2 regions of the Paenarthrobacter sp. NPDC057981 genome follow, and region 1 is predicted to be linked to the other one. Evidence: predicted binding sites of a transcription regulator. Region 1 holds the regulator's gene; the other holds the start of a gene.
What was found. Region 1 encodes LexA, which represses DNA repair genes until DNA is damaged. Its sites were predicted from a motif close to TCGAACANNTGTTCGA; they were not measured.

Region 1 (11,975 bases):
CTTCGTACTTGTACTTGCCGAAGTCCATCAACTTGCAAACAGGAGGCTTAGCCTGCGGCGCAACTTCAACGAGATCGAGATCGGATTCGGCAGCAAGACGCAGTGCGTCCTCGATGCGGACAATTCCTACCTGTTCGCCGGCAGGACCGACCAGCCGCACCTCGGGGACGCGGATACGCTCATTGATTCTTGGCTCGCTAATGTTAAAGCTCCTGTGGTTGTGGTGGTATCACCGGCAAAAAGAGAAGGCCCCCAATTGCTGGTGCAATCGAAGGCCTCGAAGATCGGCTGCACTTCCCCAACGGGAAAGCACGCACATCCGGGGATGAAACCCGGAGTGTCCGACCAAGTACCCGGCAACCTCTTGTCCCAAATAAGGGAATCCTGTCCCCGGAGGGAAACGGCTGACGCGGGTGGGAGAGAACTCCGCTTGCAAACTGAAAGACAATTCTACAGAAACAACCCGCCAAGCGCACATTGCGGGTGGCGGGACTGTTGACTACAGATCTTCTCCGCGGATCTCCATGGTGGAATCCCCGGTGAATAACGACTTCCAGTCGGTCTGTGACAAGCTTACCAGTATGAGCACTGAAGACAGCAATTCCCGCAACTCCTTCGGCGGAGACTCCCCCGCCGCCGACGCCGGGGTCTCCCAGCAGATCCGTGACATCGCCGAGGTTCCGGCCGTGGAAGTCATCACTACCGGCGCCGTTCACCTGATGAGCGCCGCAGCCGTCAAAGTGGGGCTTGCGGACGACCCCAACGCAGAAGACCTCAAAGACCTGGACGAGGCCCGCAAACTGATCACCGCACTTGCCGGCCTGGTGTCCGCCGCCGCCCCCGAAATCGGCTCACAGCACGCCGGCCCGTTGCGCGATGGCCTGCGCTCGTTGCAGCTGGCCTTCCGTGAAGCTTCCATCATCCCGGACGCTCCCGGCAAGGGCCCGGGCGAGAAGTTCACCGGACCAGTGAACTAGCCACAGACTGCCTGGATAACCACCGACGGCGGGTCGACCACATTGGTCGGCCCGCCGTCGTCGTCTGCTGACTCTGTGGCGCCTCAGACCCGGGCGGCGCGACGACGGATGGAGGTCAGGACCAAACCCGTAGCGCACAGTACGACGCCGGCGATGCCAACCGCGGCGAATCCCCCGGACGGGCCGACAGTGTCGATGAAAACGCCGGCCAAGGGTGCACCCAACGCGACACCCGCGGTGAGGGCAGAACCGTACCAACCCATGGCCTCGCCGCGCCGCTCCTCATCCACCAGATCGGCCACCTTCTCGGAGGATGCCGACAGGACAGGGGCGCACAAGAGGCCCGGGAGGAGCGAGAGGAACGCAAGGGTCCAGGTGTCATGGGCGAAGCCCATCGGAATGGTCAGTGCGGCCATGCCCAACAGAAGGACCATGGGCGATACTGTCCGCTTCATTGAGCCGTAGATCAGGCCGCCGATCACCGACGCGGCACACCAGAAGAAGAACACAATGCCGATTTCATTTTGATGCCCGCCACGCTCCAGCAGCCCCACGATGCTGACGTCGGAGCCGCTGAGCACCATGCCGGAACCGGCTGCGACTGCGAAGAGCGCGGCAACCGGGACCGTAAACCAGGTGAAGTTCCTGGCCACCCGATTCTTCAGCGCCGAGGTACGCGGGGTGGCGGACGCCATTTCGGAGGCCGCTTCCTGGACGTGCGCAGGAGCTGATGCCACCATCGCGGCCTCTGCGGCGGCCAAATCGGCAGACTCGCGGTCAGCGGATTCCTCCGGAGTGCACGCGACGTCGCTCCGGGTCGGCGGGTTGAACCACATGAGGAAAAGTCCAGCCACTGACACGGAGACACCCACGGCAGTGAGGCCGACTGCCGAAAAACCGCTCGTGGCCACCACGGCCCCCACGGCCGGACCAATCATGAAAACCAGCTCCGTGGCAATGGAGTCGAGGGCGAACGCCGAACGGCGCTGTTCCCCGTCCACCAGGACACCCAGCGACTGGCGGACGACACTGAAGATCGGCAAGGTGAAGAGGCCACCGATAAAGACCAGCGGAAGCAACCACTGATAGGAAACATGCGGAACAACTGACCAGATCACGGCTTCGGAAATGACTGAAGGGATCAAGGCCTTCCGCAGACCCACCATGTCCACCCTGCGGCCACGCCATGGTGCCCCCAAAGCGATGCCGATGGTCATAACCGCGGCCGCCGCGCCCGCAGCGGCATAACCTTGCCCCAGCGTCTGGACAATGTGGAGGGTCAGGAGCACCCCCGCAGCGGAATGCGGTATGCGGGCAATCATGCCCACCACCAACAGACGACGGACAGGCCGGATGGACAGCATCTCTTTGTAGAGAGCGAAGTTCACTCAATCCTCATTTCCCCGGGCAACCCCGGGGAACCGGACCTGCCATTAGTGCGGCGCGGGCTCCTGTGCTGCACGCTGCAGTTTGATCTCCATGGAGTCGACGCCTTCAGCAAAGGAATCCATGCTTGCCCATGCTTCGTTCAACTGGCCGACAAGCGTCTGGACCGCCGCGGCGTCCAGCCCGTCCTCAAGGAAGAGCACCACACGCAGTTCCGGACCTGGGCCGCCACCTTGCACCTGACGTCCGTCGGACGTGAGGGATGCGACGCCACCACCAGCCTGCGTCTCAAGGCGCCGGACCGCGGTGAAGCCTGAAATTGTCGAAACGAGAGCAGTCTCCAGTTGATCATCCAGGTATGACGGCGTCCAGTCCTTCTGCTGGGCCAGAGCCCACAGCGCCGGGCGCCTGACCACGAAGGCGAACTCGGAACCGGGATCCACAACCAACAGCTGGGCGCCTTCCGATACCGCCGAAAGCGCCGCCCGCGCGGCGTAAACAGCTACCGGGCGCGCCTGCGGGTGCCACAATTCCAAAGCGGCCGCAGAAGTGAAGACCGGCATTGCCGTCCGGCCGTCGGGAGCCTTGAGTGTGACCAATGCCATATCGGCCTGCTTGTCGGCATGCAGCCCGTCGACACCTTCGGCTTCCTCGGCAAGTTGGGCCACGACCGGGACAAAAACCCGGGCCGTCGCCAGGGATACCACCACTTCTGCCTCGCCGCCGGTGCCGTTGAACAGCCCCGCTATGGCAGCGAGGTAAGCGGCGTCCGCACTTCCGTCGTCGTCGTCGAAGTTGTGGATCTTGGCGTCGTCTCCGGCCAGGCTCCTCCCGGCCCACGGCTGACCCGCCGAGTCCGTCGCTCCGCCCGCACCGGCCAACGCCGCCGCGATGTGACCGGGCAGTTCACGCTTCTCCGGCTGGTTTGCTTCCTGTCCGGCTGAGTGTCGGCCCATCAGCGGCGGCCGGCCACGTCCAGGGCCTCGGGCAAGGTGAAGGCGCCGGCGTAGAGAGCCTTACCCACAATTGCGCCCTCAACGCCGAGCGGGACCAGCTCGCGCAGAACACGGAGATCTTCCAGGCTGGAGATACCGCCTGAAGCCACCACCGGCTTCCCGGTCTTCTCCACCATCTGGCGCAGCAAATCCACGTTGGGCCCCTGCAGGGTGCCATCCTTGGTCACGTCCGTCACCACGTAGCGGGCACAGCCTGCGTCTTCGAGCCGGGCCAGGACCTCCCAGAGATCCCCGCCCTCCTTCGTCCAACCGCGGCCGGCAAGGGTGGTACCCCGGACATCGAGGCCGACGGCGATCTGGTCGCCAAAGCGCTCGATGGCCCTCTTGGTCCAGTCCGGGTTCTCCAACGCAGCCGTGCCAAGGTTCACCCGGGCAACACCCAATTCCAGCGCACGCTCAAGTGACTCGTCATCCCGCAGGCCCCCGGACAGCTCCACCTTGACGTTGAGTTGCGACACGACCTCGCTGATGAGCGCGGCGTTGTTTCCCCGGCCGAAAGCGGCGTCCAGGTCAACCATGTGAACCCATTCCGCCCCGGCATTCTGCCAGTTGAGGGCCGCTTCAAGCGGAGTTCCGTAGCTCGTTTCCGAGCCTGCCTCTCCTTGCAGTAGGCGCACCGCCTGGCCGTCAACAATATCGACGGCGGGCAGGAGTTCCAGGACGGACTTGGAGGAGGTGGTCATGAGGGTCCTTGCAGTGTGAGGGTTCGCTGGCGTACCACGCCGCGATTCATTTGGCGGGAAGAGTCAGGAGGTAGGCGGCCAGCAGGGACATCCCGGCCAGCACGTAAAACGAGATGGAAACCCAGCGGGGTTTCTTCTGTTGATGGAAGGAGACTCCCCCACCCACCAGCAGTCCCGCCAGGCCCATAAGGACTACAGACCACATTCAGGCAGCACCGCTCCCGGACGCTTCCGGAGCGGGCTTGCGCAGGCCATCCACCCAGTTGCGCAGGAGCCTGGCCCCGGCATCCCCTGATTTCTCGGGGTGGAACTGGGTGGCACAGAGTGGGCCGTTCTCGACGGCGGCAATGAACCGTGCACCGTGCTCGGACCAGGTCACCTTCGGGGGCTCCATGCGCGGCTGGACAACATCGAAGTTCCATTCCTGCACGCCGTACGAGTGCACAAAGTAGAAACGCTCCTGCTCGACCCCTGCGAAGAGTTTGGAGCCTTCCGGGACATCCACTGTGTTCCATCCCATGTGCGGCACGACGGGCGCCGGAAGGAGTTCGACTTTGCCGGGCCATTCAGCCATGCCCTCGGACTCAGTGCCGTGCTCGACGCCGGCTTCGAACAGAACCTGAAGGCCCACGCAGATGCCCAGGACCGGGCGCCCACCGGCGACACGACGTCCAATCATGCGGATGGCATCGACAGCTTTAAGTTCCTTCATCACGGTCTCGTAGGCCCCGACACCGGGGACAACCAGCCCGTCCGCGTTGAGTACGTCCTCAGGCTTGGAGCTGAGCAGCACGTGGGCGCCCGCCCTCTCCAGGGCACGGACAGCGGAACGGACGTTGCCCGAACCATAGTCCAGAACCGTCACCGTGGGCTTGCCTTCCGGCGACTCGGGCTTCACTGAAGCCGTGGGGTCAGCCACTGCTCCGTTTTTCAGGACTTGACCGCTCACAGCGCCCCCTTGGTGGACGGGATTCCCTCAACGCGGGGATCGGACTCAACGGCGGCGCGGAGTGCTCGCGCGAACGCCTTGAACTGGGCCTCGACAATGTGGTGCGGATCGCGGCCGGCGAGAACGTTCATGTGAAGGCAAATTCCCGCGTGCAAGGTGATCGCTTCGAAAACGTGCCGGGTCAACGAACCCGTGAAATGCCCCCCGATGAGGTGGTACTCCTGCCCGGCGGGTTCACCGCCGTGCACCAAGTAAGGACGACCGGAAACATCCACGACGGCGTGCGCCAGGGCCTCGTCCAGCGGGACGGTGGCTTCGCCGAAACGACGGATGCCGGCCTTATTGCCCAAAGCCGTACGCAGGACCTCTCCGAAAGTAATGGCGACGTCTTCGACGGTGTGGTGGGCATCGATGTGGGTGTCGCCGGTAGCCTTGACGGTCATGTCGATCAACGAGTGCTTGCACAGGGCGGTCAGCATGTGGTCGTAGAAGGGCACTGAGGTGCTGATGTCCGAAATGCCGGAGCCATCCAGGTTGATCTCCACCAGAACGGAGGACTCACTGGTGGCGCGCTCCATGCGGGCAGTGCGGGCAGCGGACGGCGTAGCGCCGGTTTCGCTCATTTGGGGACGTCCTTCTACAGGGAGGATGGGTTGGTCTATTGACAAGTTTAGGCGCGCTGGGAAACCGCGCCGTCCAAGAGGGCTTCCAGTGCCTCCAGGAAAGCTGTAGTTTCCGGCTCGGTTCCGGCCGTGACGCGCAGGTGCCCCGGGATGCCGACGTCGCGGATCAGCACGCCGGCATCGAGCAGGCCTTGCCAGATTGTGTGGGGATCCTCCAGTCCGCCGAAGAACACGTAGTTGGAGTCCGACGCCGCGGGCTTGAGACCCATGCGCAGAAGTTCCGTGACGATGCGGTCCCGCTGGACCTTGATGTCTTCGACGTCGGCCATGAGGGCCTCTCGGTGCGTCAACGCCGCGAGGGCGGTGGCCTGGGTGATGGCTGAGAGGTGGTACGGCAGGCGCACCAGCCTGATGGCATCGGTGACCTCCGGGGCCGCAGCCATGTAGCCAAGCCGTGCTCCAGCCAAGGCAAACGCCTTGCTCATGGTGCGGGAGACGATCAACCGCTCGCGCCCGGGCAGGAGGGTCAGGGCACTCGGAGTGTTGTCGTGGGCGAACTCGTGGTAAGCCTCGTCCACGATTACGATGGCCTGGCTTGCTTCGCCTGCTTCGTACACGGCCTCAACCACGTCCAGGCCCAGACCCGTACCGGTTGGATTATTCGGCGAGCACAGGAAGACGATGTTGGCTTTGGTCTCACGGACCTGTTCCGCTGCCGATTGGGCATCGAGCCCGTAGTCGTCGGCACGAACGCCACGGATGTACTCGGTGTCCGTTCCGCTGGCCAGCAAGGGGTACATGGAGTACGTCGGAGGGAAACCAAGCGCTTTGCGCCCCGGACCGCCGAACGCCTGGAGAATCTGTTGCAGGACTTCATTGGAGCCATTGGCGGCCCAGATATTGTCGGCAGAGAGGCCGTGGCCAAGGTACTCAGCCAGGGCTACCCGAAGGTCGGTAAATTCACGGTCCGGATAGCGGTTCAAGCCTGTGGCGGCTGCTGCAACTGCCTCTGTTATGGCCGCCTGCACATCGGCAGGGACGCCATGGGTGTTCTCGTTGACGTTGAGCAATACGGGGACATCAAGCTGCGGTGCGCCGTAGGGGCTCAATCCACGCAGGTTGGTCCGGAGGGGAAGTCGGTCAAGTCGCTCAAGCTGCTCACTCACTACAACAGTTTAAGGGGCCACCGCGACTGCTGAGTAACTGTGACGTCCAGGGCAGGAAACAGGCCCGTGGCGCCTGCCGTCAGTGGGCAGGCACGAACAACTGCTGCCCAGGAAGAATGCGGCCACCGCGGAGGTCATTCAACTGGATGATTTCGGCAATGACCTCACGCGGGTCCCGCTCCGGCGCCGCAGCACCTGCGATACCCCACAGGGACTGGCCAGGTTGGACGGTGACGGACACCGCAACCGGCGGCTGCAACTGCGACTGGGAGTCGGAGGCCTTGGCGGGGGAAGTGACAACTCCGGCCAAACTCAGGAGGGCAGCCACCAGGAGCATAGCCGGGATGCCGAAGAAGACCATGCGGCCGCGGCGGGTGAGGCGAAGGCGCGCGGGAGCCTGCGTGGTGCGGAAATCAGCGAACGAAGTTATTGCGGACATGAGCTGAGCCCTTCTGAGCTATTGCGCTGCTCCGGGGCCTCCGGAGGAGCGCTGCCAATTCATTGTGTTCCTCCCGGCGGCACCGGATGTTCGAACGAATTGTTCGAACATCCACTGCCAACGCGAGGTTTTTAGAACACATATTCGAACCTTGCTATGACATTTTTAGCACTTATCAACGAACGGTGTCGAGACTCGCTAGAACAAATGTTTGATAAACGCCCGTGCCTGCCCTACGTTTGAGTGAAGAAACAGCACTGTTTCAGTGGAACAGGAGGGTCTGACATTTTTTCCAGGCCCTGCATCCCCGGCTCTCCTGGGGGCGGAAGGAAAGGCATTGGCGAACATGGCAGCGAAAGCCACAGGCGGCGGGGCACCCCTGCGAAGCCAACAGCCTCAAAAGACTCCGAAGAGCCTGACAGTTCGTCAGAAGAAAATCCTGGAGACCATCCAGCGCTCCGTCAATGACAACGGCTATCCGCCCAGCATGCGGGAAATCGGCGACACCGTAGGACTGGCCAGTCTGTCCAGCGTCACGCACCAGCTGTCCCAGCTGGAAAAACTCGGCTACCTCCGCAGGGATCCCAAGCGGCCCCGGGCCATGGAAGTGCTGATGCCTCTGACCCTTGACGGCGGTCCGATCCCGGGCGTCGAAGCCCCCGCAACGCTGCGGAGCGCGGGCGGCATGGCCGTCACCGAGCTGGCAAGCGCCAGCGACACCGCCATGGTTCCCTTGGTGGGCCGCATTGCGGCAGGTGGTCCGATCCTCGCCGACCAGACCGTGGAGGACGTGCTCCCGCTGCCCAGGCAACTTGTCGGACATGGTGAGCTTTTCATGCTCAAGGTCGCCGGCGACTCCATGATCGATGCCGCCATCTGCGACGGCGACTGGGTGGTTGTCCGCCGTCAGAACGACGCCATCAACGGCGACATCGTGGCGGCGCTGCTCGATGATGAAGCCACCGTGAAAACGTTCCGTCAGCGGGATGGCCACACCTGGCTGCTGCCCCAAAACACCCAGTACGAACCCATCCTCGGCGACCAGGCCACCATCATGGGCAAGGTTGTTTCCGTACTCCGCTCGATCTAGCCTGTCAGGCCTTCCGCGCGGATCCCAGGCGCTCCAGGACTCCGCGTACCACCGAACGGTCCGTCGTGGCCCAGAAGGGCGGCAGAGCGGCCCGCAGGAACCCTCCATAGCGTTCTGTCGAGAGCCGTGAATCCAAGACGGCCACTACCCCCTTGTCCCCCGTTGAACGGATCAGGCGCCCCGCGCCCTGCGCCAGCCGGATGGCGGCGTGGGTAGCCGAAACTGCCATGAAGCCGTTGCCGCCGGACTGCGCCACCGCACGGGAGCGGGCCGTCATGAGCGGATCATCCGGTCGCGGGAACGGGATGCGGTCGATGACCACGAGACGGCACGACCCACCCGGCACATCCACACCCTGCCACAGGGACATGGTTCCGAACAGGCACGTATCCGGTTCATCGGCGAATTGCTTGACCAAGGCAGCCATGGTGGACTCGCCCTGGCAGAGAATGTCAACGTCCAAGCGGAGGCGCATGGCATCGGCCGCCTCTTCGGCTGCCCGCCGTGACGAGAAGAGGCACAGGGCTCCCCCGCCCGATGCCCGGATCAAGTCTTCCAATTCATCGAGGGCTTCAGGCGATGTACCCCGGCCGGGCTTAGGTAGGTGCTTTGCCACATACAGCACACCCTGTTTGGGGTAGTCGAAGGGCGAACCAACGTCGATCCCCGTCCAGCTCGGGGCGCCGTCGCCAATCAGGCCCAGCCCTCCCGCGGCCGGCTCGAAAGCGGAACCGATGGCCAGTGTCGCCGAAGTCAGCACCACCGTGTGTCCTGCGAACAATCCTTCGCGCAAGCGTCCGGCCACGCTCAGGGGCGCGATGTTGATGAGCGCCGGAGCAGTGTCATCTGGTTGTGAGTAGCCCTGCTGAGGGTCGAAGGTGCTGTTCCGGGAGAACCAGACGACTTCCCGGTTTTCCTTGGCGGCAAGCATCCGCTCACACAGCTCGAGGATGAGCATGAGCCGTGAGCGCGCCAGTTGGCGGCCGCCGTCGGCTGCGTTGGATGCATCAGTCTTCGAATCCGACAAAGCGGCGCGGGTGGCGTCCCGCAGCTGGTCGAGGCAGTCAAGCTGTTCATCATTCAGGCCACTGGGCAGCAGTCCGTTGGGAACCCCCGCAATGGCCATATCAAGGCGGTCCGAGGCAGCGTTGAGGGCATCGACCGTAATCGCGGTGTGTTTGCGTGCACTGGAGGCTGCCGCATGGACCATGGCCACGGACAACTGCCCGGTGACGGCCCCGGTCACGCGGTCCTGCAGTTCGTGGGCTTCGTCAACCACCACGACATCGTATTCGGGCAGGACGGCCAGTCCTTCGAAGGCACTGACGGCCAGCATCGCGTGGTTGGTGACGACGACGTCGGCCTCAGCGGCCCGTGCCCTGGCCAACTCGCTGAAGCACTCCTCCGCGAGAGGGCATTTCTGCGCTCCCAGGCACTCCATGGACGTTACGGATACCTGTCGCCAAGCCCGGTCCGTGACGCCGGGCATCAGTTCGTCGCGGTCTCCCGTGGCAGTCTTTTCAGCCCATTCACGGAGGCGGACCACTTCCTTGCCAAGCTGTGATTGCGGCCCTCCCATGGACGCCGCGAAGTGCGGAACACTGGTGTCCTCTCCCAGCGAGAACAGTTGCCCTTCCGATGGCTCTTCACTGGGAAAGCCGCCCTCGAGCTTCTGCAGGCACACGTAGTTGGCACGGCCCTTCACGAGCGCCACGTTGACCGGCCGCTCGAGTGCGGGGTTGATGGTCTCCAGCAACCGCGGCAGGTCCCTGCCGACAATCTGGGTCTGTAGAGCCAAGGTGGCGGTGGACACGAGCGTCGGTTTGTCGCTGTCCATGGAATGTGCGATCAACGGAATAAGGTAAGCCAAAGACTTACCTGTTCCCGTTCCCGCCTGGACCAGCAGATGCTCTCCGTTTTCGATGGCCCGGGTGACGTGCTTGGCCATCTCGTGCTGGCCGGCACGGCTTTGGCCGCCCATGCCGGCCACAGCCCGGTCCAACAATTCGAGGGTGGCCTTTTCCCCCACCGACTCGACGGCGTCCGCCGCCACCTTCTCAACCATTGCTGACGAATGACTCCAGCTCGGCCGCCAGTCCTTCACGGACCATGACCACGATGCGTGTGCCGTTTTCCTCGTGATCGATGCTGAGTATTTCCGAATCTGAACTGTGCAGCTTGCTGATCAGCTCGCCACGATCGTACGGAATCAGGAGCTCCAGCCGCACACCCGGGCGCGGAATGGACTGGCTGATCTCCTCCAGCAGTTCAGCGATTCCCTGGCCCGTGCGGGTGGAAACCACAGCGTGGCGGGGTTCCTTCTGCTTAAGCCGTTCCACCACGAAGGGGTCTGCCACATCCACCTTGTTCAGGACGATGATTTCGGGAACCTTGCGGGCATCCACCTCGGAAAAGACAGCCCGCACTGCGGCGATCTGCCCCTCGGGGTCCGGGTGCGAGGCGTCCACGACATGCAGAATGAGATCCGCGTCAGCCACTTCCTCCAGTGTCGACCGGAAGGCCTCGACCAGCTGGGTTGGCAGGGAACGCACGAAGCCCACGGTATCGGCCAAGGTGTAGCCGATGCCATCCGGGGTTTGCGCTTTACGGACGGTCGGATCCAACGTGGCGAACAGGGCATTCTCCACCAGGACACCGGCGTCCGTCAGACGGTTCAACAAGGACGACTTACCGGCGTTGGTGTACCCGGCGATCGCAACCGACGGAACCGCATTTCGACGGCGGTTGGCACGTTTGGTCTCGCGGGCCGGCTTCATCGCGGCGATTTCACGCCGCAGCTTGGCCATGCGGGTGCGGATTCGACGGCGGTCCAGTTCGATTTTCGTTTCACCGGGACCACGCGAACCCATGCCGGCACCGGCACCACCTACCTGGCCACCGGCCTGGCGGGACATGGATTCACCCCAACCACGCAGGCGTGGAAGCAGGTACTCCAACTGGGCGAGCTCCACCTGGGCCTTGCCTTCGCGGCTCTTGGCGTGCTGGGCGAAGATGTCCAGGATGAGCGTGGTCCGGTCGACGACCTTGACCTTGACAATGTCCTCCAGCCCGCGCCGCTGTGACGGGGCCAGTTCGGTGTCGACGACGACGGTATCGGCACCCGTGGCGGCGACGATGTCTTTGAGTTCCTGCGCTTTGCCGGAGCCGAGGAAAGTTCCAGGGTCCGGCTTCGTGCGGCGTTGAACCAAACCGTCGAGGACTTCCGAGCCTGCGGTTTCTGCCAGGGCCGCCAGTTCACGCAGGGAGTTCTCCGCGTCGGCCAACGTGCCTTCTGTCCAAAGGCCGGCCAGGACGACGCGCTCAAGGCGCAGCTGCCGGTATTCAACTTCGGTGACGTCTTCGAGTTCGGTGGACAATCCTGCGGTACGGCGCAGGGCGCGGCGTTCAGCGAGGTCTTCCTGGTCGCCGTCGAAAATGCTGTGCTCTTGGTCCAGGGTTGAAATGGCCTGCGCCTTGCCGAACACGCCGTTGGTGTCTTGGTCATCGGACGCCTGCGCGGGGACATCCTTGGAAAGAATCCGGTCGATGACGGCCTGGATTTGTTCAGGACTCATGTCCTGGGCGTCGGAATCGGATCCGGAGTGCTTCTGGGTGGTCATGGTCTCCTTAGACTGTTCGGCAATTC
Region 2 (11,975 bases), on a different contig from region 1:
CCCTGGATCCCGCGACGGGTACATGGCGCATGCTGCGCGGCGACGAGGTTGGTGCGTTGCTCGGAGCCCATATCGTGGCCCGGCTGGCCGCTGCTTCCCCGGACGATGCGCACACCGGTGTTTTCGCCAACTCCATCGTGTCCTCACGCCTGCTCTCCCGGATCGCGGCCTCGGCGGGCTTCGCCCATCAGGAGACGCTCACGGGCTTCAAGTGGATTTCCCGCGTCCCAGGCCTCACTTACGGCTACGAGGAAGCCTTGGGTTACTGCGTGGCGCCGGAGCTGGTCCGTGACAAGGACGGCATTTCGGCGGCCGTACTGATCGCCGAGATGGCGGCAGCTGCCAAAGCCGAGGGCAAGACGGTCTTCGACACCCTGGATGATCTGTATCTGGTGCATGGCCTGCACGCGAGCGACCAGTTGAGCATCCGCGTGGCCGACCTGGGCCTTCTCGATGCCATGATGAACCGATTGCGGGTCAACCCGCCTGAAGCGTTTGGAGGTTCCGCCGTCGAAGTGTCCACGGATCTGGCGGAAGGAAGCGACGCCTTGCCTCCCACGGATGGGCTGCTCTATCTCACGCGTGACCAGAGCCGCGTTATCATCCGGCCCAGCGGCACCGAACCCAAGCTCAAGTGCTACTTGGAAGTGATCCGTCCGGTGGAATCGGCAGCCGAACTCCCGGAAGCACGCCAAGCGGCGCGGACCGCCCTGGATGATGTGCTCAGCGACGTCCGCGAAGCGCTCGGGCAGTAGCTTTCACACCGATTCCTGAAGCCCAACCTCAACGACGCCGTCCACAAGGCGGGTAGCGAAGACCTCGAGGCTGAGTTCGGCATTGCTGAAGCATTCACCTGTCCCAAGGTCGTAGACCTCTTTGTGGAGCGGTGAAGCGATGGTGGGCCGGCTGCCTCGGGAGCCGATGATTCCGCGCGCCATGACGTTGGCGAGAGTGGCCGGGTCCTGCTGGGCGACGGCAAATATCTCTGAGGGTCCTGTTCGAAAGATTGCGACCTGGCGCCCTTGAATCAACGCAGCTTCACCCCAGGCGGGCTCGAGTTCGTCCATAGGGCAAACGCGGTGCCAGGTGATGCCTCCGGTCAGGCCTTTGGCACTGTCCAAAGTCCCGGCGCGGTCCAGAATTACGGTCATTTCAGCCCCTCTCACTGTGTCCGGGAGTGCCGTATTCCACTGCCGCATCTGCCGGACCCGGCCACGCTTGTGGCCACTCCTCCACGCTAAAACCGGGGTGTTTCGTCCGGGGTGCGCCTTTGTGTCCGATTGGTAAAAGACACCTCACACCTGCTGAAACGCGTTCGTGATGCAGAAGTTAAGACCACGAAACAAATGGGAAACTGAAGCGAAACTGCCCCTTCCTAGGCTGGGACCACACGTTGCGGAGATCCGTCTGCACCATTTGCGAAAGGCCCACCAGTGACCGGACACACTTCAAGCACAGGGACTCCACGCCGCGTCGTCATCGTCGGCGGCGGCCCCGCCGCCCACCGCTTCACCGATGCCATGGTCAATCGCGGCCTTGAAGGCTGGCAGCTTACGGTGCTGACCGAGGAGGCGCACCTCCCCTACGACCGTGTGGCGCTGAGCAAGGCCCTCACGGAAACCGGCGTTGACCTCACTCTGGGCGATGCCGCAATGTGGGACCACCCGGCCGTGGAGCTGAAGACCGGCGAGCGCGCGGTGAAGATTGATCCCGTTGCCAAGAACGTCACCACCGCCGCGGGCAGCGTGTACACCTACGACCAATTGGTGGTTGCGACGGGCTCTGATGCTGCCCGCCTTCCCATTCCCGGCGCCGAGCACACCCATGTGTACCGGACCCTCGAGGACGTCTGGTCCATCAACAAGGCAATCGCGGAGTTGACCGCGAAGCTTGGCCGAAAGGTCAAAGCGGTCACCATCGGCGGTGGCCTGCTGGGCCTCGAGTCTGCTGCCGGTACTGAGCAACTCGGCGCAACTCCCGTGGTCATCAACGGCTCCCCGTGGTTGATGAACACCCAGTTGGATGAAGGTGCGGGCCAGGCGCTGGGCCGTTTGATTGCGGCCAAGGGCTTCGAAGTGCACGGCGGCGTCTTCCCCTCCGAGGTACTGACGGACGACGACGGCCAGGTCACCGGTGTTCTCATGGCGGACGGCCGTACCATCCCCGCTGACCTGGTGATTGTGGCCATCGGTGTCAGGCCCCGCGACGATCTTTTCCGTGCAGCCGAGGGTGAAGAGCAGTTGTTCGGCCTGGGCCAGCGTGGCGGTGTGGTCATCAACGACTTCTGCGCCACCGAGGTTGAAGGCATCTGGGCCATCGGCGAGGTGGCCAACTTCGGTGGGATGTGCCTGGGCCTGGTGGCCCCGGCCAACACCATGGCGGAAATTGTTGCCGACCGGCTGCATGGTGGCGAAGCGACATTCCCCGGCTTCGACACGGCCACCAAGCTCAAGCTCTCCGGAGTCGACGTTGCCAGCTTCGGCGACGCCTTTGCCCGCACCGAGCACTCTTTGGAAATTGTCTACGCCGACCCCGCCCGTGGCGTGTACCAAAAGATCGTGACAACCGATGATGCCAAAACCCTCCTGGGCGGCATCTTCGTGGGCGACGCATCTCCCTATATGAGCCTGCGCCCCCTGCTGGGCCGTGAATTGTCCGCAGAACCGGGAGCGTACCTCAGCGCGGCGGGTGGCGGGGAGGCCCCGGAGACAGAACTGCCGGACGACGCGATCCTGTGCTCCTGCAACAACGTGGCTGCCGGTACCATCCGCGACACCATCAACGGCTGCGGTGCCTGCGAAGGCAACGCCCCGGTCCAGGAGCTCGGAGAGCTCAAGGGGTGCACCCGCGCCGGAACCCAGTGCGGTTCCTGCGTTCCCATGCTGAAGAAGCTCCTGGAAGGCGAACTCACCAAGTCCGGGATCGAGGTCTCCAAGGCCCTCTGCGAGCACATCAGCCTCTCCCGCCAGGAACTCTTCGACGCCATCCGGGTCCTGGAGCTCACGTCCTTCGAGGACATCATGGCCAAGTACGGCACGGGCGCGGGCTGCGATATCTGCAAGCCGACCATTGCCTCGATCCTGGCCAGCCAGCACTCCGCGTACGTCCTGGACGCCGGGCGTGGTTCCCTGCAGGACACCAACGACCGCGCCCTGGCCAACATGCAGAAGGACGGAACCTACTCGGTGGTCCCCCGCATCGCCGGCGGTGAGATCACGCCCAGGGGGCTCGGCGTCATCGCGGCAGTGGCGGAGAAGTACAACCTCTACACCAAGATCACCGGTGGCCAGCGCATCGATATGTTTGGTGCCAGGCTCGAGCAGCTGCCGGACATCTGGAAGGAACTGGTGGACGCGGGCTTCGAGTCCGGCCAGGCCTACGGGAAGAGCCTGCGCACAGTGAAGTCCTGCGTCGGATCCACGTGGTGCCGCTTCGGCGTGCAGGATTCCGTGGCCATGGCCATCGCACTGGAACTGCGCTACCGGGGCCTCCGCAGTCCCCACAAACTCAAGATGGGTGTTTCCGGTTGCGCCCGCGAGTGCGCCGAAGCCAGGGGAAAGGACGTCGGCGTGATCGCGACGGCCGATGGCTGGAACCTCTACGTAGGAGGCAACGGCGGTGCCACTCCGGCGCACGCCAAGTTGCTCGCCAAGGACCTCGACGACGAAACGCTGCTGAAGTACATCGACCGCTATCTGATGTACTACATCCGCACCGCCGACCGCCTCCAGCGCACCGCCCGCTGGCAGGAAGAGCTCGACGGCGACATCAAGCACGTCGAGGATGTGGTGGTTCACGATTCCCTGGGTATTGCCGCCGAACTTGAAGCCGCGATGGCCAAGCACATCGACACCTACCAGGACGAGTGGGCAGAGACTCTGAAGGACCCGGAGCGGCTCCGCCGTTTCCGTTCCTTCGTCAACGCCCCCGACCAGAAGGACGAGTCCATTGCCTTCGTTCCGGAGCGCGGCCAGATCCGCCCCGCCACGAATGAAGAAAAGGGCGGCGTGCTCATCGCCTCCACCATCCCGGTCCGCAGCGAATAACGAGGGGTCCCCATGCAGCTCACCATTGATCTCACCGGCCGCGACGTGTTGGTCACGGGTTCGGACAAGAACGCCCGCCAGGCTGTCCGCCGCTATCAGCGTGCCGGCGCCACCGTCCACCGCCTGAGCACTCCGGACGCAGTGCCGTCCAGCGGCCAGCTCCCGGGACACCCGTTTCTGGTAGCCCTTGTGGACGACGGCGACGACCGCTGGGCCGCGCTGGTGGACCGCTGCCGCGCCGCGGGCATCCCGGTGGCGTTTGAGCCAGCACCTGGTGCCGCCGGACACGTGACCCTGGTGGGTGGAGGACCGGGCGCACTGGATTTGTTGACAGTAGGTGCGGTGGACGCATTGCGGGATGCCGACGTCGTGTTCTACGACCGTTTGGCCCCCTGCCAGGAACTGGCGGACCTGACCTCCGCGGAGCTGGTGGATGTTGGAAAGCAGCCGGGCCTGCACAAGGTGACTCAGCGTGACATCGAGAAGCTGATGGTGGAAGCGGCACTGCTCGGTAAAAACGTCGTCAGGCTCAAGGGCGGCGACCCGTATGTGTTTGGACGTGGCGGCGAGGAGGTTGCTGCGTGCGTAGCAGCCGGCGTTCCTGTCCGGGTTGTTTCGGGTGTCACCAGCGCCATCTCCGTACCTGCCGCCGCTGGGATTCCGGTGACGCACCGCGACGTGAGCCACATGTTCACGGTGGTTTCCGGCCACGCCCCCCTGACGGAGAAGGAACACACCCACCTCGCCGGGCTGGGCGGCACCATCGTGGTCCTCATGGGCATAGGCACCCTGCCGCAGCTGGCCGCCGGCCTGCGCAGGGCGGGGATGACATCCGACATGCCCATGGCCGTTGTGGAACGTGGCTACCGTCCCGGCCAGCGCACTACCATCGCCGACCTCGGTAGTATCGAAACAGCAGCGACCGGTTGCAGCAACCCTGCCGTCCTTGTCATCGGTGAGGTGGTCAGGGTGGCCGAAGCCAACCGGAATCACGCCGAAGCATCCGCTGAACTGAGCCGACTCGCGGCTTCGCTCCTTGAAGCCTGAAGGTAAATACACATGACTGTTGCACGTGCCATCGAAGTCCTGGACCCCAATGCCGCTCCGGACGCCGCGGAGGCCGCAGAAGCACCCCTGGATGGATTCCGCATCGGCGTCACCTCGCACCGCCGCTCCCGTGACCTCATTGAGGCCCTTGAGCGGCGGGGTGCGAGCGTCCTGCACGCCCCCGCCCTGAAGATCGCCCCCGTCCAGGAGGACATGATCCTCATAGAGGACACCCGCACCATCATCGAGGCCAAGCCGGATATCTGCATCGCCACCACCGCCTACGGAATGCGGCGTTGGTGCGAGGCCGCCGATTCCTTTGGCATCGGGGAGCAACTCCTGGAAACCCTGTCCTCCTGCCGCATGTTCGTCAGGGGACCCAAAGCCCGCGGTGCCGTGCGCGCGGCGGGTTTGGCCGACGTCGGTATCAGCAGTGACGAGACCACGGCCACCCTGGTGGACATGCTCCTGGTGGAGGGTGTGCGTGGCAAGACCGTGGCAGTGCAGTTGCACGGGTACACCGACGTTCGCCAACTGGAGCGGCTCCGCATGTCCGGAGCGACTGTCTTGACCGTGACGCCCTACCGCTGGGTCAAGCCTGACGGAGAGGACAAGTTGCCGCGCCTGATCGAGGCCGTCGTCAATGGCAATCTCGACGTCCTGACCTTCACCAGTGCCCCGGCCGTGGACGCCATGTGGAGCACCGCGCACGAAATGGGCCTGTACCGACAACTCATCGAGGCGCTCAAGGGTCCCGTGACTGTTGCGGCCGTGGGGCCTGTCACGGCACAGCCGCTGGTCGACGCCGGTCTCACTCCCCTCATCCCCGACCGGTACCGCATGGGTGCGCTCATCCGCCTCGTCACCGAGCACCTGTCCCTGAACCATGTGCGACGCTTGGAAACCAAGACAGCCACGATCGAGCTGCGCGGGCGGTGCCTTCGGATCAACGGCGAAGTGGTGGAACTGGCACCGGCTCCCCTCCTGCTGCTGCGGGCGCTCCTCGGGGCAGGCGGAGCGGTCTTGTCGCGTGAAGCGTTGTCGGATCTTTTGGATCTGCGCGGCTCCGTGCATGCCCTGGACATGACGGTCAGCCGGCTGCGGTCCTCGCTCCCTGACGGAAAGCTCGTGGAAACCGTGGTGAAGCGCGGATACCGGCTGCGCGCCTAGGACTCCAGCCACGCTACGCCGCCTTTACCAAGGGAAGTTCGTTCCAGTTGGTGGTGTAGCGCGGGCTGAGCATGTCCCGCTTCATGGACCAGTCCGGACCACCCTTGATGCCTGCATGTCCGAGGCCAATGGAGCCGCGGCCATAGCGTTTGCTGACTTCCTCCAGCAAGCTCCCAATGCCACGTTCCTCGTGCCGGTTCTCGAAGATCTCCAGGGGTTTCTGGTTGCCCGTGGGGCGGAGGTCGGTGACCATGATGCCGGCTTTGGCGTACTTGGTTCCCTCCTGCATCTTCGGCACCAAGGCGTGGGCGGCTTTCGTCAGCAGGACAGGGTCCGACGTCGGCATGGGGAGTGAGACGTTGACGGTCGGAAACGATCTGTCGTTCGGGTTGTAGACCGATGTTGCCGCGAACGCTGTCAAGAGCTTGGCCTGGAGGTCGTGTTTGGCCAATCGGGCGCTTGCCATCTGACCGTAGACACTCAGCACCTGCCGCAGCTGGGCCGTCGTCGTTATAGGCGTGGAGAAGGAGCGCGAGAAGATCAACTGGTCCCGCCCGATCCGTTCCTCTTCCATGGGGATGCACGGGGTACCCTGCAGCTCCAGGACCGTGCGCATCATGACAATGGAAAACTTGTCACGCAACGCAACGGGCTCGGCGCGGACCAGGTCCAGGATCGAGTAGATTCCCATGGCATTCAGGCGCTTGGTGAGCCTGGTGGCGATGCCCCAGATCTCGATGACCGAAAGCCGTGCCATGAGCGACTCACGCTCCGCTTCCGGGACCGAATCCCAGCGGCACACCCCGCTGAAGGCAGGATTGTGTTTGGCCCACTTGTTGGCGAGCTTGGCAAGCGTTTTGGTGCGGGCGATTCCGACGCAGACCGGAACCCCGACATTTCTGCGGCACGCCTCTTTGATGGAGCGCCCCAGGTGCAAGAGTTCCTCCGGCCGGCCTTTAACGCCCAGGAACGCCTCATCGATGGAATACACCTCCTGCCAGGCCGAGTAGCGCCGCAACAACTCCATGACCCGTGAGCTGATGTCCCCGTAGAGCTCGTAATTGCTGGACAGGGCAATGAGTCCCCATTCCTTTGCCCGCGGAGCCAGCTTGAACCAAGGATCCCCCAGACCGATGCCAAGCCGCTTTGCCTCGGGCGATCTGGTAACCGCGCAGCCATCGTTGTTGGACAGGACGATCAGGGGTTTGCCTTCCAAGGCAGGGTTGAAGGCCCGTTCCGCCGAGGCATAGAAGCAGTTGATGTCCACGTGGGCGATCTCCTGCATCTGGCGCATAAGGGCTGGCCTGGACATGCTCCTCCTTGGTTCGGCACTACCATGCGCGCCCATCGAAACACGGAGGGACACGCCAACCATTCGAAGATATATTCGAATAGTTCAACTGTACCTCCGCACTCCGACAATAAAACTGCCCTGCCACCGCGAGGGCTTGCTTAACATATTGATGAGTGTAAATATTTACCTGTGTCTATGTCCTTGGAATTGACCCCGGTCCAGACCGTTGCCTGCTGCTCGCCGCTGGCGCGCGAGCCATTGTCGGAGAAAGAAGCCGACGGCGTTGCGCCGTTGTTGAAGGCATTGGCGGATCCCGTCCGGTTGCGGCTGATGTCTTTGGTTGCCTCTCATGAGGGCGGGGAAGCGTGCGTCTGCGACCTGAACGATGCCTTCGAGTTATCTCAGCCGACCATCAGCCACCACTTGAAGGTGCTGCACGACGTTGGTTTGCTCGACCGGGAAAAGCGCGGAGTCTGGGTCTACTACAAGGCCCGCACCGAAGCCCTGCAGAACCTGGCAGCCTTGATCGGCGGACAGGCGCAGTGAACCCCTTGCTCCTGCGCCGGGCGGCTGCGGAATTCCTCGGCACCTGCCTCTTGGTCGCTGCGGTGGTTGGCTCCGGAGTGATGGCCTCCCGGCTGTCACCGAACGACGTCGGGCTGCAACTGCTGCAGAACAGCCTCGCCACTGGCGCGGCTTTGGTCGCGTTGATCGTTGCCCTGCAGCCGGTCTCAGCCTCCTTTAACCCGGTGGTCACCCTGGTTGAACGGGTCCTTCGAATAATCGACACCCGGACTGCCGCCCTTTTGGTTGCGGCTCAGGTGGTGGGTGGATTGGCCGGCTCCGTCGTGGCGAACCTGATGTTCGATCTGGCTCCGGTCACGTTGTCCACCCGCGAACGCACCGGTCCTGGTCTTTGGCTGGCAGAGGTCATAGCTACGGCAGGGCTGCTGGTCATCGTGTTTGGAACCATCCGTTCCGGACGCCCCGACCGGGTGGCTATCGCCGTCGGGGGTTACATCGCCGCCGCGTATTGGTTCACGTCCTCCACAAGCTTCGCCAACCCCGCGGTCACGATCGCCCGAACCATCACAGACACCTTCGCGGGGATCACTCCCGCCTCCGCACCGGGTTTCATCGCTGCCCAACTGGTCGGCGGTGCCCTCGGGCTTTTCCTCGTCCGGCTCCTCTATCCCCAAACCACTGATGTTTCCGCAGCTGATGCCGCGGCTGATCGAAAGGTGCTCTCATGAGCGTCAAACCCTCTGTCCTTTTCGTCTGCGTCCACAACGCCGGACGGTCCCAAATGGCCGCTGCATTCCTGACCACCCTGGGAAGGGGCGCGATCGAGGTACGCTCAGCTGGATCCCAACCCGCCGATCAGGTCAACCCAGCAGCGGTTGAGGCCATGGCCGAGATCGGGATCGACATGTCCGCCGAAATCCCCAAGATTCTCACCACCGAGGCCGTCAAGGATTCCGACGTCGTGATCACCATGGGCTGCGGGGACGAATGCCCTTACTTCCCGGGTAAACGCTACGAAGACTGGGTCCTGGAAGACCCCGCAGGCAAAGGCGTCGACTCCGTCCGACCCATCCGTGACGAGATCAAAACCCGGGTCGAGGCCCTGATTGCCTCCCTCACGCCGGCAGAAGCCCAGCAATGACCGGGCACGATTCCCTGCCCGTCGCGGTGATCGGGGCCGGACCGGTCGGCCTGGCCGCGGCCGCACACCTGCTTGAACGCGGACTCGAACCTCTTGTGATCGAGGCCGGGCCCACCGTTGGCTCCGCCATCAAAAGTTGGGGCCATGTTCGAGTCTTCTCCACCTGGAAATATAACCTCGACTCTGCTGCCGTCCGCCTGCTCCAGCGAACGGGCTGGAAAGCACCCCGCCCGACCGCACTGCCCTACGGCCAGGAAATCCTCACCCAATATCTTGAACCTTTGGCCGCAACCCACGAACTCAGGCAGAGGATCCGCACCGGATCCAAGGTCGTTGCCGTGACCCGGCAGGGGATGGATAAAGGCCGCAGCCAAGGCCGCGACCAGACACCCTTCGTCCTGCAGGTTCAGGACGACGACGGCCAGACCACCGAGGTTCTGGCGCGGGCCGTCATCGATGCCTCCGGAACGTGGAACACCCCCGCACCGCTTGGCTGCAACGGCCTCCCGGTACCAGGGGAATCCGAGGCGCGGGCCGCCGGTACCATCACCGGAGCTCTACCCGATGTCGCCCAGGATGGTTTCGCCGGCCACCGGACTCTCGTCATCGGGTCCGGGCACTCGGCCGCGAACATGGTCCTGGACCTCGCTCGCCTTGCTCGCACCAATCCCGGCACCAAAGTCGTCTGGGCCATCCGCGCCGCTACCCCGGCCAGGGCTTACGGCGGCGGCAACGTCGATGAACTCCCCGCGCGCGGCCAGCTCGGCACCCGCCTGCGCACCGCCGTCGAGTCTGGCGCCGTCCAGCTCCTGACCGACTTCCGCACCCAAAGCGTCGAAACCGCCGACACTGGCGTGATTGTCCACGCAACTGACGGCCGGACGGTGGAGGTGGACCGGGTCATCCCGGCCACCGGCTTCCGCCCGGACCTGGGCATCCTTGCCGAACTGCGGCTGGACCTGGACCCGGCAGTAGACGCCCCCAAAGCGCTGGGACCATTGATTGACCCGGACTTCCATAGCTGCGGCACCGTCCCAGCGCATGGCGCGCGGATCCTGGCCCACCCCGAGAAGGACTTTTACCTGGCAGGAATGAAGTCCTACGGCCGGGCACCGACCTTCCTCATGGCCACCGGCTACGAACAAGTCCGCTCCATTGCGGCCGCCCTCGCCGGAGACACAGCAGCAGCCGACGCGCTGGAACTGGAACTGCCCGAAACAGGGGTCTGCTCCACCAGCCTTCCCGCAGATGCGGCTATCGCCGCTGACGCGTGCTGTGGATCCCCGCAACCTGTCCCGGTCACGATTGGCTTCGCCACCGGGCTGGTCCACGGCCGCAGCGGGGAACCAGCCGCACCATGACCGGTACCAACCACCTGCTGATCCGCCAGATGGAGCACGCCGACTGGCCGGCGGTCGAGGCGATCTGGGCCGCGGGCATCGCTACAGGCCATTCCACCTTCGAACCCTCACCGCCTGGCTGGGAAGACTTCGACGCTACCCGCCACCCCCAGCTGCGCCTCGTTGCCGAACACCGCGGCTTCATCGTGGGCTGGGTCGCCGCGTCACCGATGTCCTCAAGGACGGTCTACCGCGGCGTCGTCGAACACTCCATCTACATCGCCCAGGAAGCCCGCGGCCGAGGCTACGGGGCCCAACTCCTCGACGCCTTCATCCGCAGGACCGAAGAGGAAGGGATATGGACCATCCAATCCACCATCTTCCCCGAGAACTCCGCCTCGATAGCCCTGCATCAACGATACGGTTTCACAGTCGTGGGAACCCGGGAACGCATCGGACTCATGAGCTATGGACCAGCAGCCGGATCCTGGAGGGACACCATCCTGCTCGAACGCCGCACCGAACAGGACCTCAACCGGAGGCAGACACGCAGCTAGGAACGTGCAGTGGAATCCTTCCGGTGCACCAAATAGATGGCGCCCGTGCTGACGTCTTCTTCGAGCGCTTCCAGAGTGCGCCCGCGGGTCTCCGGGACCTGGGTGTAGATGAATATGAGGGCCGCGATACCCACAACACCGAACAGGAAGAACGTCCCCGTAATCCCCACGCCGGCCACCAGGGTAGGAAAGAACAGGCCCAGCAGCGCGTTGGCAATCCAGAGGCAGAACACCGAAAGGCCGATGGCGAAACCGCGGACGTGAAGCGGGAAGATTTCGGACAGCATCACCCAAACGGCGATGTTCAGGAACGTCTGCATCGAGCCGACAAATGCCACCACCAGGAAAAGGATCACGAACGGTCGGGCCGCGTTTCCCACAGGAAGCAGGATTGAAGCGATGCCAATAAGGAAGTGGCACGCCGTGGTCAGCGTGAAGCCCAGAAGCAGTGTGGTTCGGCGGTTGACACGCTGCATCAAGGTCAGGGCGATCACGCCCCCAACCACCGCGATCACCCCGGGAGCGATATTGGCGACGAGCGCAGCATTGGAATCGAATCCGGCCTCTACCAGCACGGATTGACCGTAGTACATGATCGAATTGATGCCCGTCAGCTGCTGGGCCACACCGAGGCCAATGCCCACCAGGATGATGCGAAGAATCCATTTGTCCTTCAGTGCGCCCCACGAGGTTGCCTTGGAAGCCCGCTCCTCGTCGGCGAGGTGCTTGATGTCCGCCATTTCAGCCTCGGCCCGCTCCACCGACCGAATGGTCTTGAGGACTGCCAAGGCCTCTTCCCACCGTCCCTTGGAAATCAGCCAGCGGGGCGATTCGGGCATCCGGAGCATGCCAAAG

Region 2: ACFVSI_RS21180 (Y-family DNA polymerase) is a predicted target of LexA. The motif match lies at 7,639-7,654, and genes of this name have one in related genera.

The regions. Positions count from the first base shown of each region.
Region 1 is NZ_JBHVQI010000013.1:41,264-53,238, forward strand. Features, by position in the region: gene infC (translation initiation factor IF-3) at 1-160, opposite strand, end outside; gene ACFVSI_RS13145 (DUF1844 domain-containing protein) at 582-977, shown strand; gene ACFVSI_RS13150 (MFS transporter) at 1,061-2,365, opposite strand; gene ACFVSI_RS13155 (SseB family protein) at 2,411-3,319, opposite strand; gene priA (bifunctional 1-(5-phosphoribosyl)-5-((5-phosphoribosylamino)methylideneamino)imidazole-4-carboxamide isomerase/phosphoribosylanthranilate isomerase PriA) at 3,319-4,062, opposite strand; gene ACFVSI_RS13165 (hypothetical protein) at 4,109-4,267, opposite strand; gene hisH (imidazole glycerol phosphate synthase subunit HisH) at 4,268-5,011, opposite strand; gene hisB (imidazoleglycerol-phosphate dehydratase HisB) at 5,008-5,634, opposite strand; gene ACFVSI_RS13180 (histidinol-phosphate transaminase) at 5,682-6,800, opposite strand; gene ACFVSI_RS13185 (LysM peptidoglycan-binding domain-containing protein) at 6,880-7,239, opposite strand; gene lexA (transcriptional repressor LexA) at 7,586-8,329, shown strand; gene ACFVSI_RS13195 (ATP-dependent DNA helicase) at 8,334-10,394, opposite strand; gene hflX (GTPase HflX) at 10,387-11,949, opposite strand.
Region 2 is NZ_JBHVQI010000038.1:2,765-14,739, forward strand. Features, by position in the region: gene ACFVSI_RS21155 (phospho-sugar mutase) at 1-755, shown strand, start outside; gene nirD (nitrite reductase small subunit NirD) at 759-1,151, opposite strand; gene nirB (nitrite reductase large subunit NirB) at 1,434-4,046, shown strand; gene cobA (uroporphyrinogen-III C-methyltransferase) at 4,059-5,093, shown strand; gene ACFVSI_RS21175 (uroporphyrinogen-III synthase) at 5,106-6,263, shown strand; gene ACFVSI_RS21180 (Y-family DNA polymerase) at 6,277-7,575, opposite strand; gene ACFVSI_RS21185 (metalloregulator ArsR/SmtB family transcription factor) at 7,753-8,103, shown strand; gene ACFVSI_RS21190 (aquaporin) at 8,100-8,810, shown strand; gene ACFVSI_RS21195 (arsenate reductase ArsC) at 8,807-9,223, shown strand; gene ACFVSI_RS21200 (FAD-dependent oxidoreductase) at 9,220-10,584, shown strand; gene ACFVSI_RS21205 (GNAT family N-acetyltransferase) at 10,581-11,120, shown strand; gene ACFVSI_RS21210 (sugar porter family MFS transporter) at 11,117-11,975, opposite strand, start outside.